Regions from separate parts of the Cutibacterium acnes genome, predicted to be linked through region 1. Evidence: riboswitches for the same ligand, from Rfam matches in the RefSeq annotation. Region 1 holds a riboswitch; each other region holds the start of a gene.
The links. A riboswitch is a leader RNA that binds a small molecule or an ion and turns the genes downstream of it on or off. The one in region 1 is predicted to bind cobalamin.
Positions count from the first base shown of each region.

Region 2: it holds a riboswitch for cobalamin, as region 1 does, so the genes downstream of both, CPA42_RS11215 (ribonucleoside-diphosphate reductase subunit alpha) here and cobT (nicotinate-nucleotide--dimethylbenzimidazole phosphoribosyltransferase) in region 1, are expected to answer to the same signal.
Region 3: it holds a riboswitch for cobalamin, as region 1 does, so the genes downstream of both, CPA42_RS11305 (anaerobic ribonucleoside triphosphate reductase) here and cobT (nicotinate-nucleotide--dimethylbenzimidazole phosphoribosyltransferase) in region 1, are expected to answer to the same signal.

Region 1 is NZ_CP023676.1:474,370-478,693, reverse strand. It holds gene CPA42_RS02370 (adenosylcobinamide-GDP ribazoletransferase) at 1-121, opposite strand, end outside; gene cobT (nicotinate-nucleotide--dimethylbenzimidazole phosphoribosyltransferase) at 118-1,788, opposite strand; adenosylcobalamin (AdoCbl) riboswitch at 1,870-1,985, opposite strand; gene CPA42_RS02360 (cobalt-precorrin-6A reductase) at 2,012-2,764, shown strand; gene cobA (uroporphyrinogen-III C-methyltransferase) at 2,784-3,560, opposite strand; gene CPA42_RS02350 (cobyrinate a,c-diamide synthase) at 3,570-4,324, opposite strand, start outside.
Region 2 is NZ_CP023676.1:2,226,872-2,231,195, forward strand. It holds gene CPA42_RS11200 (NADH:flavin oxidoreductase/NADH oxidase) at 1-279, shown strand, start outside; gene CPA42_RS11205 (hypothetical protein) at 355-579, shown strand; gene CPA42_RS11210 (MFS transporter) at 586-1,818, shown strand; cobalamin riboswitch at 1,956-2,155, shown strand; gene CPA42_RS11215 (ribonucleoside-diphosphate reductase subunit alpha) at 2,268-4,324, shown strand, end outside.
Region 3 is NZ_CP023676.1:2,249,476-2,253,799, forward strand. It holds gene nrdG (anaerobic ribonucleoside-triphosphate reductase activating protein) at 1-15, opposite strand, end outside; gene CPA42_RS11305 (anaerobic ribonucleoside triphosphate reductase) at 12-2,354, opposite strand; cobalamin riboswitch at 2,431-2,624, opposite strand; gene CPA42_RS11310 (YbhB/YbcL family Raf kinase inhibitor-like protein) at 2,810-3,271, shown strand; gene CPA42_RS11315 (cutinase family protein) at 3,504-4,324, shown strand, end outside.

The sequences.
Region 1 (4,324 bases):
CTAGTGGACGGTCAATGTCGTTCAGATATGGCCCGGGCAAGATCGTAAAGAGAGACAAAGCCTCAGCAACTCCACGCAGTGGCCCGAGTCTCCCAAGATCCGGATGCTGCTCGTCCGTCATGCCCACCTCTTGGGGATTCCGGCCACACACATCCACACCTCGTCGCATGCTTCCCCGACGGCGGCGTTGAGTCGCCCCAACTCGTCGCGGAAGAGCCGTCCAGCCGGGGTGTCGGGCACGACCCCCATCCCCACCTCGTTAGAGACAAAAATGACGTCACGTCGGGTACCACGGATGGCGCTGGCCAAGTCATTAACGTGGCGTCTTAGATCGTTCTGCCAGGCTTCGTCACCAGGAGCGGCAGCCCAGGCGCCAACCTCGTCAAGAATCCGAGTGATCCACACCCCAAGGCAATCCACCAGCACCGGGGAGTCGTCGTCGGCCAGCAGCACTGAAGCGATGTCGGTGGTCTCGACAGTCTGCCACGTGGCCGGGCGCCGAGCTTGGTGCAGGCGGATTCGCTCCTCCCACTCCGCGTCGCCAGGGTTGCGCTGGGAGGTCGCAACATAGGTGACACGGGAATCGCGAGGCAGCCTCGACTCGGCAAAGGTCGATTTTCCCGAGCGGGCACCCCCAATGACAAGCATCCGACAAGGAGGAACACTCGTCTGGACGGTATCGGGAATCTCGGTTTCCCCGCTCACTTTGATGTCGATGACCTCAGCGTCCTCAAAGGTGGCCATCTCGTTAAGGATGTGAGCGCTTGCCTGCACGATCGGTAGAGTCAGGATAGCCCCGGACCCCTCTCCTAGCCTCATACCAAGGTCCAACAGAGCGGGCAGGCCCAGGGCAGAGGTCGACGCCGTGATTCCTGGCTCGGCACCGGCGTGACTCGTGATGATGAAATCTCGCGCTTCAGGACAGATCGCGGTGGCCGTCAGGGCGGCAGAACAAGCGATAACACCGTCAATGAGCACGGGGATCCGTGACGACGCTGCAGCCAGAATAAAACCGGCCATGGCGGCGTGCTCAAAACCTCCCACCTTCGCCAAGGCCTCAATCGGATGTTTGGCCTCGGGTCGATTAACCTGCAAGGCGCGAGCGACGACTCCGATCTTGTGCTGGTGACGACGATCATCCGACCCAGCTCCCCTCCCGGTCACCTCAGCGGGCGGCAACCCGGTGAAGACGCTGATGAGGGCCGACGCCGGGGTGGTGTTAGCGATTCCCATCTCTCCGGTGATAAGGATGTCAGCCCCCTGCTCGACGGCCGCCACCCCAGTCTCAATACCGACCTCAAGGGCCTCGACAGCCTCGTCAAGGCTCATCGCCGGGCCTTGGGAGATGTCGTCAGTGCCACGACGCACACACCGCTGCCGAATCGGGGCGTCGACCTCGTGGCGGGCTCCGACGTCAGTGATCCACAGCTGTGCACCCATCTGGCGCGACAACACGCTGATCGCCGCCCCACCAGCCGCCATATTGATCATCTGCTGGGTGGTGATCTCCTGAGGATCAGGGGAAACACCTTGCGCCCATACCCCGTGATCACCGGCAAACAACCCGACAACCGGATGGCTCGGCACCGTCACTGGCACCTGCCCGTACATTCCGGCCAATCGAATCGACAGATCCTCCAACAGCCCTAGCGACCCCTCGGGTTTGGTAAGTAACTGCTGACGGGCTCGGGCCGCCTCCAAGGCTTTCGCATCAGCTCCTCGGATGCCTCGCACCGTGCGTGCAAGCAAGCTTTCGGCGGATAGGGATTCGGGCAGGCGGGCCATCATGCTCCATCGTCGGGGACGCCGCCGCATCCCCCGGGCCTGTGTCCTCGCAGGCCTGGGCGCCGCGCGCGTGCGCCGCAGTGGTCCCACCCCGGTCGGGGTGAGTGAGCGCGGTTCTGGTCTGACTTCGCCCAAGAGGCGTCACAGTGGCGGGACCGTCCCGGATTCACACCGGTGTTCCACCGCGATTGAGGCTCATTGTTCCACAGGCTGGTTTGATGGACTCATGGACGTCCTCATTCTCGGCGGTACGACGAAGGCCCGGCAGTTAGCCACCCGATTGATCGATGAGGGGGTAGACCTGTGCAGCTCGTTAGCGGGGCGCACGAAGTCCCCCCGGCCAGTTCCTGGCCCGACTCGGGTGGGTGGTTTCGGCGGCATCGACGGTCTCAAAGAATTCCTGACTGACAACGAAGTCAAGGTCATGGTGGATGCCTCCCACCCCTTCGCAGCAGCTATGCACGGCCACGCCGCTCAAGCATGCCGCGACCTCAACCTTCCGCTGGCACGGCTGGCACCACCAAGCTGGCGTACCCAACCTGAGGCAGCGACCTGGCACTGGGTTGACGACCACGACGGTGCTACTCAAGTCTTAGCTGACTTACCCGACGTCATCCTGCTGACAGTGGGACGCCAACCCGTCAGCCACTACCTGAGACTCGGCCCACGTCGGGTGATCGTGCGCTGCGTCGATGCCCCCGAGGAGGAGCTTCCCGCAGGCTGGAAGGTACTGCGGGAGCGTGGTCCGTTCACCCTCGACCGCGAGCGAGAGATTTTCTCGCAGGGTGTGGCTACCCTCGTCTCCAAGGATTCCGGAGGCACCGGTCTCGACCCTAAACTCAGGTTGGCGGCCGAAACCGACGTCCAGGTCGTCATGGTCTCACGTGGTCCGGCGCCCGGCTGGGGGGATGAGCTCAGTACCGTTGACGACGCAGTGCAGTGGACAGGAAACCACATCGCCACCGTGATTGAGCAGTAATCCCTCACGGAGCACTATTTCAGTGATCAGACGGGACGTGGGCCTGGGTCCCGTCGAGGTCAAGCCCGGCGACATCGCCGACGACGGTGATGGCCGGCGGGTTGATCTCGGCTTCCGCCATGTCTTCGGCTGCCTTCTCGAGGGTCGTCGTCAGAGAACGCTGGGTGGGCAGTGAGGCATCAGCAATAATGGCGACCGGTGTGTCGCCGGCCAACCCGCCGTCCATGAGGCGGGTAGCGATGTCGCCAATGTGGGCCACTCCCATGAGAATCACCAGGGTAGTGCCTGTCTTGGCGATCTGGGCCCAGTCCAATTCGGACCGAGTATCGCCAGGGGCGACGTGACCCGAAACGACGGTAAATCCCTGCACCATATGACGATGTGTCAGCGGAACCCCCATGAGCTCGGGACCGGCTACGCATGAAGTGACGCCGGGGATGATGCGCACCGGAACGCCAGCAGCAGCGCAGGCCTGCCACTCCTCGCCACCGCGACCAAAAACGAAGGAATCGCCGCCTTTGAGGCGCACCACCTTACGCCCAGCTTTGGCGTGCTCGATAAGCAGTTCGTTGGTGCGCTCCTGGGGGACGTAAGGCCCGCGCGGCACCTTACCGACCGGGATCCTCTCGGCCTGGGGATTCTCATCCATGATGGCGGTTGGAGCGAGCCGGTCGTAAAGTATGACGTCGGCCTGGCGAACCGCCTCAAATCCCGCGACGGTCAGCAATCCGGGATCACCAGGGCCACCTCCGACGAGAGTGACGGTGCCGGGAACGAGGTCTGCGGAGTAGATCATTGATATTCCTTAGTTGCGGTGTGCTGTCAGATCGGAGATAGCTCGAGCGAGCTCGGCATGAATATTCGAGTCACGGACTGCGAGTCTGATCCAGGTAGGCCCGAGCCCGGGGAACGTCTCCCCCCGCCTCACAGCGAAACCACGCTCGGCAAGGGGCTGGCGTATCGAATCCCCGCTGAGAGACGATGTGTTGACCAAAACAAAGGGAGCCTCGGAGTCAACAACGCTCAGCCCGAGGCCTTTAAGCTTGTCGACGAGGTCGGCGCGGGCGGCTGGGATGTCGTCGCGTAACTGGGTCCGAAAACGTCTAGCCTCTTCGCAGGTGCACGCGATCATGGCTGCAATTGCTGGAGTCGACACCGACCATGGGGTCTGGTGAGCTGCCAACTGTGCGACGAGCTGTGAATCACCGACGACATATCCGGCCCGGATTCCAGCCAGACCGTAGGTTTTTGTCAGGGAGCGCAGGACGAGGAGGTCGTCCATATCGCTTCCAATAAGGGACTGGGACTCATCGGTGGCGTCCATGAAGGCCTCGTCCACAACGAGGACCCTTCCGGGGCGGCGCAGAGCCAGCAGGTCAGTAGCCGGGTGCAGTCTGCCAGTGGGATTCGTCGGGTTCCCGACGACGACGAGGTCGGCATCGTCGGGGACGAGGTCCGGGTCGAGGGCGAACCCATCGGACACGTTAAGGATGTGCCGACCGACGCTAATCCCGGCCGCTCTCAGAGCAGCTTCGGGCTCGGTGAACTGGGGGTGGACGA
Region 2 (4,324 bases), 740 kb from region 1:
GGTAATTCGTCAGCCCCCATCCCGGTAGCCCCGGGATACCAGGCCGATTTAGCGGCTCGGGTGCGCGCCGAGGCGGATGTTCCCACCGCCACGGTCGGGATGATCTGGACCGGCGAATTAGCCGAGGATCTACTCAACAAGGGGTGTGCCGACGCCGTCATGGTTGGCCGGGCAGCCCTGCGTGACACCAACTGGCCACTGCGCGCCGCCCACGAACTTGGCGTCCCCAACGAGGAGGCCCCGTGGCACCCGGCGCGATTCCGCGGCGCCTGGCGGTGACAGTCGGTTTCACCACCACGGTCGGCCGCGCGTGGCTGAGAATTAGTTCGTCACGTGACCCCAGGCACACGTACAGTGCTCGAATCGGCGATGTCGATGACGACTCCACGCCGATTGGCCGTGTCCGTCGGGACCTACCGCAATCGCCACGCCCGACGAGTTGATGCGGTCCCGCCAATGCCGGGGGACGAGATGTCAGACGCACAGAGCACCAGGTCAGCATCAGTACGCAGCGAATCGGACGTGTACCGCGCAGTATGGAACACCGTCAAGGGGTCGATGGGCAACCTCGTCGAGTAGTTCGACGTGTACACGTACACGACGTTCGCAGCCTATTTCGAGGACCAGTTCTTCTCGCCTGACGACCCGCACAAGAGCATCTACATCTACGCGATTTTCTGGGCGACCTTCATCATGAGGCCGTTCGGATCGTGGTTCTTCGGTCGCTGGGCCGACCGTCACGGACGTCGGTCCGCCCTCATCATGGCAGTGACAATCATGGCCGTCGGCTCCCTCGTCATCTCCGTGTTGCCCACCCGAGGCACCATCGGAGTGGGGGCCCCGATCCTGTTGCTCATCTGTCGTATCGTGCAAGGATTCGCCACAGGAGGTGAGTACGGCACCTCGGCCACCTACATGTCAGAAGCCTCCACCAAGGGACACCGCGGTTTCTTCTCCTCGTTCCAGTACTTCACCCTCGTGGGTGGTTTAGTGACAGCCCAGGCCGTCCTACTCCTGCTGTCCTCCCTCATGAGTGAGGCCACGATCCATGCCTGGGGATGGCGCATCCCATTCTTCATCGGTGGCGTCGCAGCGCTCATCGTTTTCTTCATGCAGAAGACGATGGATAAATCGCTGAGTACCGAACATCTTAAATCCGTGCGGTCGGGTGAGGACAGCTCGTCAGGAAGTCTGAAAGAGCTCTTTGGAAACCATCTCGGTAACTTCCTCCTGGCTTTTACCATCGCCAGCGGCGGTACCCTGTGCTTCTACGTCTACACCGTCAATGCACCGAATATCGTCCATTCGACTTTCAGCAGCACTCCGATGGCGGCAACCGCGGTCAACCTCATCGCCCTATTCATCCTCATGCTCGGGCAACCGCTGGGAGGCCTCATCGGTGACCGGATCGGACGCAAACCGGTGTTGCTCTTCTTTGCCGCCGGTGGAGTCGTTTATACCTGGGTTCTCGTGACCTGTCTGTCGCATGCCCGCAAGCCCGTAACTGCATTCCTCATGCTGCTCATGGGCTATATCTTCCTTACCGGATATACCTCGATCTCCACAGTTGTGAAGTCCGACCTTTTCCCAACCGATGTCAGGGCGCTGGGTGTTGGGATGGCCCATGGTTTCGCGAATTCCCTGTTCGGCGGCACGGCTCCACTCATTTACGTGTGGGCGAAACAGGGTGACGCGATCCCCGCCTTCATCGGGTATGTGACGGCGCTGTCCGCGGTCACCTTACTTACGATCCTCTTCGGGCTGACCACACGGACTGCGTCACACCTGGATGCGCCGACGAAGGGTGGGCACGACTAACAAAGCGGCAGTTACTCGCCCCGGTACGCGGTGATTTCTCCAACGTTTCAGGCGGTCGAACACGATGCTACGAAGCCAAACTGCCGACGGCGAGGCCCGGGAATATCCTCCGTTGACTCCCCTTGCTCGCCCTTCATATAGTGACGAATGCACGTGGTTCCCGTGTTCGCACGGGCCAAGAGGGAATCCGGTGTGAATCCGGAGCTGCCCCGCAGCGGTATATGAGAACGACCGCCGTCATGACGCACTGTGCTTTGGCATGGGAAGCGACGGCTAGTAGGAGTCCGATCAGGACGAGCTCATGAGCCCGAAGACCTGCCAGGTGTGGTCCCGCAACCGCGGGGCCCGGTTCGCGATCTCGCGGGAAGTATCGCAGCGTTCAGGGGGACCACTGTCCCTGCCGCATTCCGCCCGGTCGCGTGCCCACGGCATCGCACGGAGGAATTGCAATGAGCGCCGACCCCATTTCGACCATCCGCGTCCGCAAGCGTGACGGGTCTTTAGCCCCCTACGACGGTAACGAAGTCGCTGCCTCGATCATGGACTCGGCCCGCGGCCTTGACGACGCCGTCGCCCGGGCAACCCTGCTGCAGGCAGAGGTGGAGATCACCCTCTTTGACGGGATGACCACCGACGCCCTCGACGAAGCCGTCATTCAGGTGGCCCTAGGCAACGCTAAGGACGATCCAGCCTTTGACACTATCGCCAGCCGGATCGCCGTCAAGAAGCTCTACAAAGAGGTCTTTGGCGACACCCATGACGATCTAGGTGACGTCGACCCCGAGAGGGTGCAGGATCTGCACCGCAACTATTTCCCGCGCACGATCGCCAAGCTTGTCGCCGATGGTCACCTTGACGAGCGTCTGGGACGAGATTTCGACCTCGAGACGCTTGCAGCTGCCCTCGACCCCACTCGTGACGACCTCATCGGGTTCATGGGCGTGCGCACCATGATCAACCGTTATCTCTTGCGCACTCCCGATAAGCAGGCTTTGGAGGTACCGCAGTACTTCTGGATGCGCGTCGCGATGGGGCTGAGCCTCACTGAGGACGATCCCACTTCCTCGGCGCTGGCCCTTTACGACTCCATGAGCAACCTGCGCCACCTGGCCGCTGGATCCACCCTTGTCAATGCGGGGACGCCATCGGCTCAGCTATCTAACTGCTTCGTCATGCGCACTGAGGACAATCTGGAGCACATCGCCCAGACGATCCGCGACGTCATGTGGATCACCAAGGGCACCGGCGGCATTGGGTTGTCGATGTCGGATCTTCGCTGCGAGGGATCCCCGATCCGCTCAGATAACACTGCATCAACTGGGCCGATCCCCTTCATACACACCTTTGACTCCACACTGCGTGCGGTCTCTCGGGGAGGCAAGAAGCTCGGCGCCTTGTGCTTCTACCTGGAGAACTGGCACATGGACTTCCCGCAGTTCCTCGACCTGCGGCAGAACTCCGGTGACCCGTACCGACGCACCCGCACCGCCGACACTGCGGTGTGGATCTCCGACGAGTTCATGAAGCGTGTCGCCAAAGACGAGGACTGGTACCTCTTCGATCCCGCCGAAACCCAGGATCTCACCGAGCTTACCGGATCGGACTTCTCCAAGCGTTACGCCCAGTATGTCGAGCAGGCGGAAGCTGGCAAGATCAAGCGCTTTCGGCGCACTACTGCCCGCGAGCAATTCCGAGCCATCTTGGTGAGCCTACAGACGACGTCGCACCCATGGCTGACGTGGAAAGATAGCATCAATACTCGCGCGTTGAACAGCAATACCGGGACGATCCACTCGTCAAACCTATGCACCGAAATCTGCCTGCCACAGGACCGCGACCACACCGCGGTGTGCAACCTCGCCTCGGTGAACTTGGCGGCGCACCTCGCCGGCCCGCGTGGCAAGCGTCGTCTGGATTGGGACCAGTTGGCCGCCACCACCCGGCTGGCGGTACGTCATCTCGACAACCTTGTCGACATCACCGCCTCTGCAGTACCACAGGCTCAGCGCTCCAACGAGGAAAACCGCGCAATTGGTCTAGGCGTCATGGGTCTGACGGATATGCTCGAGCAGATTCGAGTCCCCTACGACTCCCCGGATGCGTGCGAGATCGTCGACCGGGTCGTTGAGTTCATCAGTTGGCACGCTATCGACACCTCGGCCGACCTGGCCGCCGAACGTGGGGCGTACCCAATGTTCGAAGGGTCGGGGTGGTCACGCGGGATGGTTCCCGTGGACACTTTGGCCGTCCTCGAGCGCGACCGTGGCATCCCTGTCGACGTCGACCGGACGACGCGGATGGACTGGGACGCGCTGCGCGCCAAGGTGCGCACTGGGATGCGCAATGCCACCTTGATGGCGATCGCTCCGACGGCGTCAATCGGCCTCATCGCGGGCACAACGCCCGGCCTGGATCCGCAGTTCTCCCAGATGTTCTCCCGAACCACCTCGGCCGGGAAGTTCCTCGAGGTTAATCGCAATCTCGTGGCGGACCTCAAGGATCTGGG
Region 3 (4,324 bases), 720 kb from region 1:
CCCAGCGATCCTCACCCGTGCTTAACGCGGTCTCTGACTTCGGCGCGCTTGGCGTCGTTGAAACGATCCAAAGTGCCCACCAGATATCCAGTGATGCGACGGATCCGGTCGAAGGGGCCCGATTCTTCAGCCCGACCGCATCCGGGACACTCGTCGTCGATAATTCCGGTGTAGCCGCACTGTGGATCCCGGTCGACGGGATGGTTGATAGAGCCGTATCCGATGCCACTGGCTGCCATGTGTCGCACGATCGCTGCGAAGGCGTCAACATTGCGGGCTGGATCCCCCGACAACTCCACGTAGGAAATATGGCCACCATTGGTGAAGGCGTGGTAGGGAGCCTCGATGGCGATCTTGTCTGCGGCACCGATGTGGTACCAGACCGGCACGTGGAAGCTGTTCGTGTAGTACTCGCGGTCGGTCACTCCCGGGATCGACCCGTAGCGCTGCCGATCCATTCGGACGAACCGCCCCGACAGTCCCTCAGCCGGGGTGGCCAGGGCCGAGAAGTTCAGGCCGGTGCGCTCGGCAGCCTCGTCCATACGTTCCCGCAGGTGACCAACGATCCGCAGGCCAAGCTGTTGCGCTTCTTCCGACTCACCGTGGTGGACTCCGATCAACGCCGTAAGCGTCTCGGCAAGCCCGATGAACCCCACCGAAAGAGTCCCGTGTTTCAGCACCTCGGCGACGGAGTCATCGGCACGCAGCTCCTCAGAGTCGATCCATACCCCTTGGCCCATGAGGAAGGGAAAATTGCGCACCAGCTTGTGAGATTGGATCTTGAGACGGTCGAGGAGCTGGTCAATGACCAGATCAATCATCCGGTCGTACGAAGCGAAGAAGGCATCGACGTCGTGATGGGCTTCGATGGCCAATCTGGGCAGGTTGATCGACGTGAACGACAGGTTTCCACGTCCCCAGGTCTGGGCCCGGGACGGGTCATGCACGTTCGACATCACCCGAGTGCGGCAACCCATGTACGCGATTTCCGTCTCGGGGTGGCCAGGCCGGTAGAACTCGGCGTTGAAGGGGGCATCCTGGAAGGAGAAGTTCGGGAACAGCCGCTTGGCGCTCACCCGGCACGCCAGCCGGAACAGGTCGTAGTTGGGATCGCCCGGGTTGAGGTTGACCCCTTTCTGTACCCGGAAGATCTGGATCGGGAAGATCGCGGTCTCCCCGCCACCCAGCCCCGCCTCGGTGGCCTCCAACAGGCAGCGCATTACCATCCGCGCCTCCGGGCGTGTGTCGGTACCGTAGTTGATCGACGAGAATGGCGTCTGCGCTCCGGCCCGCGAGTTCATGGTGTTGAGGTTGGCGATGAGGGCCTCCATCGCCTGGTAGGTCTGGCGTCGGGTCTCTTCGAGGGCCTGACGACGAATCCGCTCGGCAAGGCGATCAGTGTCGCGGACGAGTCCAGCAAACAGCCGCCCGACCTGCTCGCGCTCGGCAGCAAGACCAGTCTCGTCAGGTTCCAACGTCCATTCCGAGGCCGCTTCCCGCACCTCGTCAACCTTGTCCTCGTCGCCCCCAAGAACCTCAAAGATTCGTGCCAGACCGGTCTGGGCGGCGCGCCTAAAGGTCTTGGCGACACCCGGTGCCATGTCACGATCAAAATTTGGCACGGCCTGACCACCGTGCTGGTCATTCTGGTTGGACTGGATGGCAATGCAAGCCAAGGCTGCGTATGACCCGATGGACTGCGGGGCACGCAGCACACCGTGGCCGGTGGAGAACCCGTGCTCGAACAAGTCGGTGAGGTTAATCTGGCAGCAGGTAGTTGTCAGAGTAAGAAAATCGAGGTCGTGGATATGGATGTCACCGTCACGGTGGGCGGCGGCGTGGGCAGGGTCGAGTACCTCCAGCAAGTTGAACTGTTTGGCTGACTCGGTGCCATAGCGCAGCATCGACCCCATAGCGGAGTTGCCGTCAACGTTGGCGTTCTCCCGCTTGGCATCAGCCTCCTCTGCGGACGCGAAAGTGATCTCGCGCAGGGTGCGCATCAATGCTGACTGCTGGTCACGGGCGACGGTGCGGCGCTGTCGGTACAGGATGTATGCCTTGGCGACGTCGTCATGCCCCTGGTCCATGAGCGTCTTCTCGACGAGATCCTGGATGGTCTCAACGTCCGGGGTCTCCTCGCCCATCTCGCTCAGCCGAGACATGACCTCCAAGGCAACCTCAGATGCATGCAACTCGGAGGTACCCATCCCGCATGCCACGAAAGCCTTACGGACAGCCTCGACGATCTTCGTCGAGTCGAAGCGGATCACCCTGCCGTCACGTTTGCGAATGGACGTCGGTACTGCGCGTTGCTGACTAATGGTCTGGTCGTCTGGTTGAACGATCGTCGACATGCTCACTCCTCGAAGCAGCGCACAGGTGGAGCATGGATAGCCCCGGGTCGTCCCGCGCGCCCGTTGTCGTACCGGGTCGTTGACCCGGGTACTGGCAGGTATTCGGACTTCAGGGCCCTCCGTCGTTAGACGGGTTCCTACCGAGCGACGCTTCCCAGCCAGCTGGCCAGTGCGTGATGTCGCCGTCGTTCCCTGTTACCGCTGCGGGGCAGTTCCGGTTTCCCACCGGATTCCCTCTTGCCTCCCATCACCGCCACACGAAGGGTTATCCCCTACATCTGGTGCCTGACGATGGGAACCAGCACAAGATAAAGGGTATACGCATTGGTGGCACACCTGCACGCGACCCCCCGAGTTGCCACGAAACAGCGCAGAGTCTGGCCTTACAAACCGGTTTTCCATCCTTGTAGCGGCGGCTGGCATGATGGACACACGCTCAGGGAAAGGACACTCCCATGAAGATCACCAGCACATCCATCACCGAGGGTCAGCCAATCGAACTGGCCTACGCCCACGCCGACGCGGGCGGCAAGAACATCAGCCCCCAGCTCAGTTGGACACCCGGCCCAGAGGGCACCAAGTCGTACGCCATCACCATCTACGACCCTGACGCCCCCACCGGATCAGGTTTCTGGCACTGGATTCTCGCCGATATCCCGGCCGACGTCACCTCTCTTGGCGAGGGCGGCCCGCTGCCCGCTGGGGGACGGGAGTGGACCAACGATTACCAGGAGGAGGGCTACTCCGGCGCCTGTCCGCCTCCCGGCCCCGCTCACCGTTACATCCACACTGTCCATGCCATGCCGACTGAACACCTCGACATCCCCGACGAGGCGGCAAACGTCCAAGTGCGCTTCGCCATCCACACCACCGAGTTGGACTCGGCGTCAATCACCGGAACCTTCCAGCAGTCCTGAGCCATCCTGTACCGATGAGGCAGGTGTCGCGGGTGTCCGCGGCACCTGCTTGACTGACATCGTGAAGGTTCGGCAGGCACTTCTCATCGTCCTTGTCCTTTTCGGCCTGGTTTCGGTGCCCCTTTCTGCCAGCGCCGCACCGCCAAGCCCTACTCCGACGACCACCAGTACCGCGTACGTCAGTGAGACCCCGACCTCACGGCCATCGGTTGACGGGGGCCCGGGAGCGGGTATGGGCTGGGATTCGACCCCGGTGTCCTCCGACATGGCCGCGAGAATGGACTGTGCTTCGGTCATGTTTGTAGGCGTGCGAGGGTCGGGGGAGACCCCGCCGTACGGCGACACGATTACGTCAATCCGTGACGCCCTAGCGCAAAAGTGGCGAGGCAAGGGGACCGTTCGTCAGGTGTACCTGAACTACCCGGCCGCTGACCCCCACACCTTGCAGAACACCCCGATGAGCTCTCTGCTCTTCGACTCCACGATGCCATCAACCGAATATTTCGATTCAGCAGCTCTGGGAGCCAAAAAACTCATCGCCTTGCTTAATACCGAGAAAAAGCAGTGCCCTAAGGAATGGGTGGTTCTCGCTGGTTTTTCCCAGGGGTCACAAGCCATCACGCAGGCCCTTGCTCAGACCGACACCCCACAGCGTCTAGCAGGTGCCATCCTGGTCGGAAACCCCGACCATTACCCCGGCCAGAACGTCCAGGAGGTCAGTGGAGACGCCGACCAGTCAGCAATTGGTATGGCCGCCATCCTCTACTACCTACGTGAGCGCGCGAATGCCACCCCGGGCGCTAATCGTGACGCCCAGATGCGGGCCATCATCGAAGCCACGCTTAGTCTGAGCCAAAACTCCATCAACCAGAAAGCCCTCGATGCCGACATGTCGAAGGCCGGAGCTGCAATTCCAGCGGAGGCATACCCGGAAACGTATTCGGTGTGCATGAAGGGTGATCCGGTCTGCGATACCGCACCGGCCCTCACACGCATCCTCACCTTGCAGTCGACTTGGCAGGACGAACTCAATCAAGGCCGTCCGATTCACAT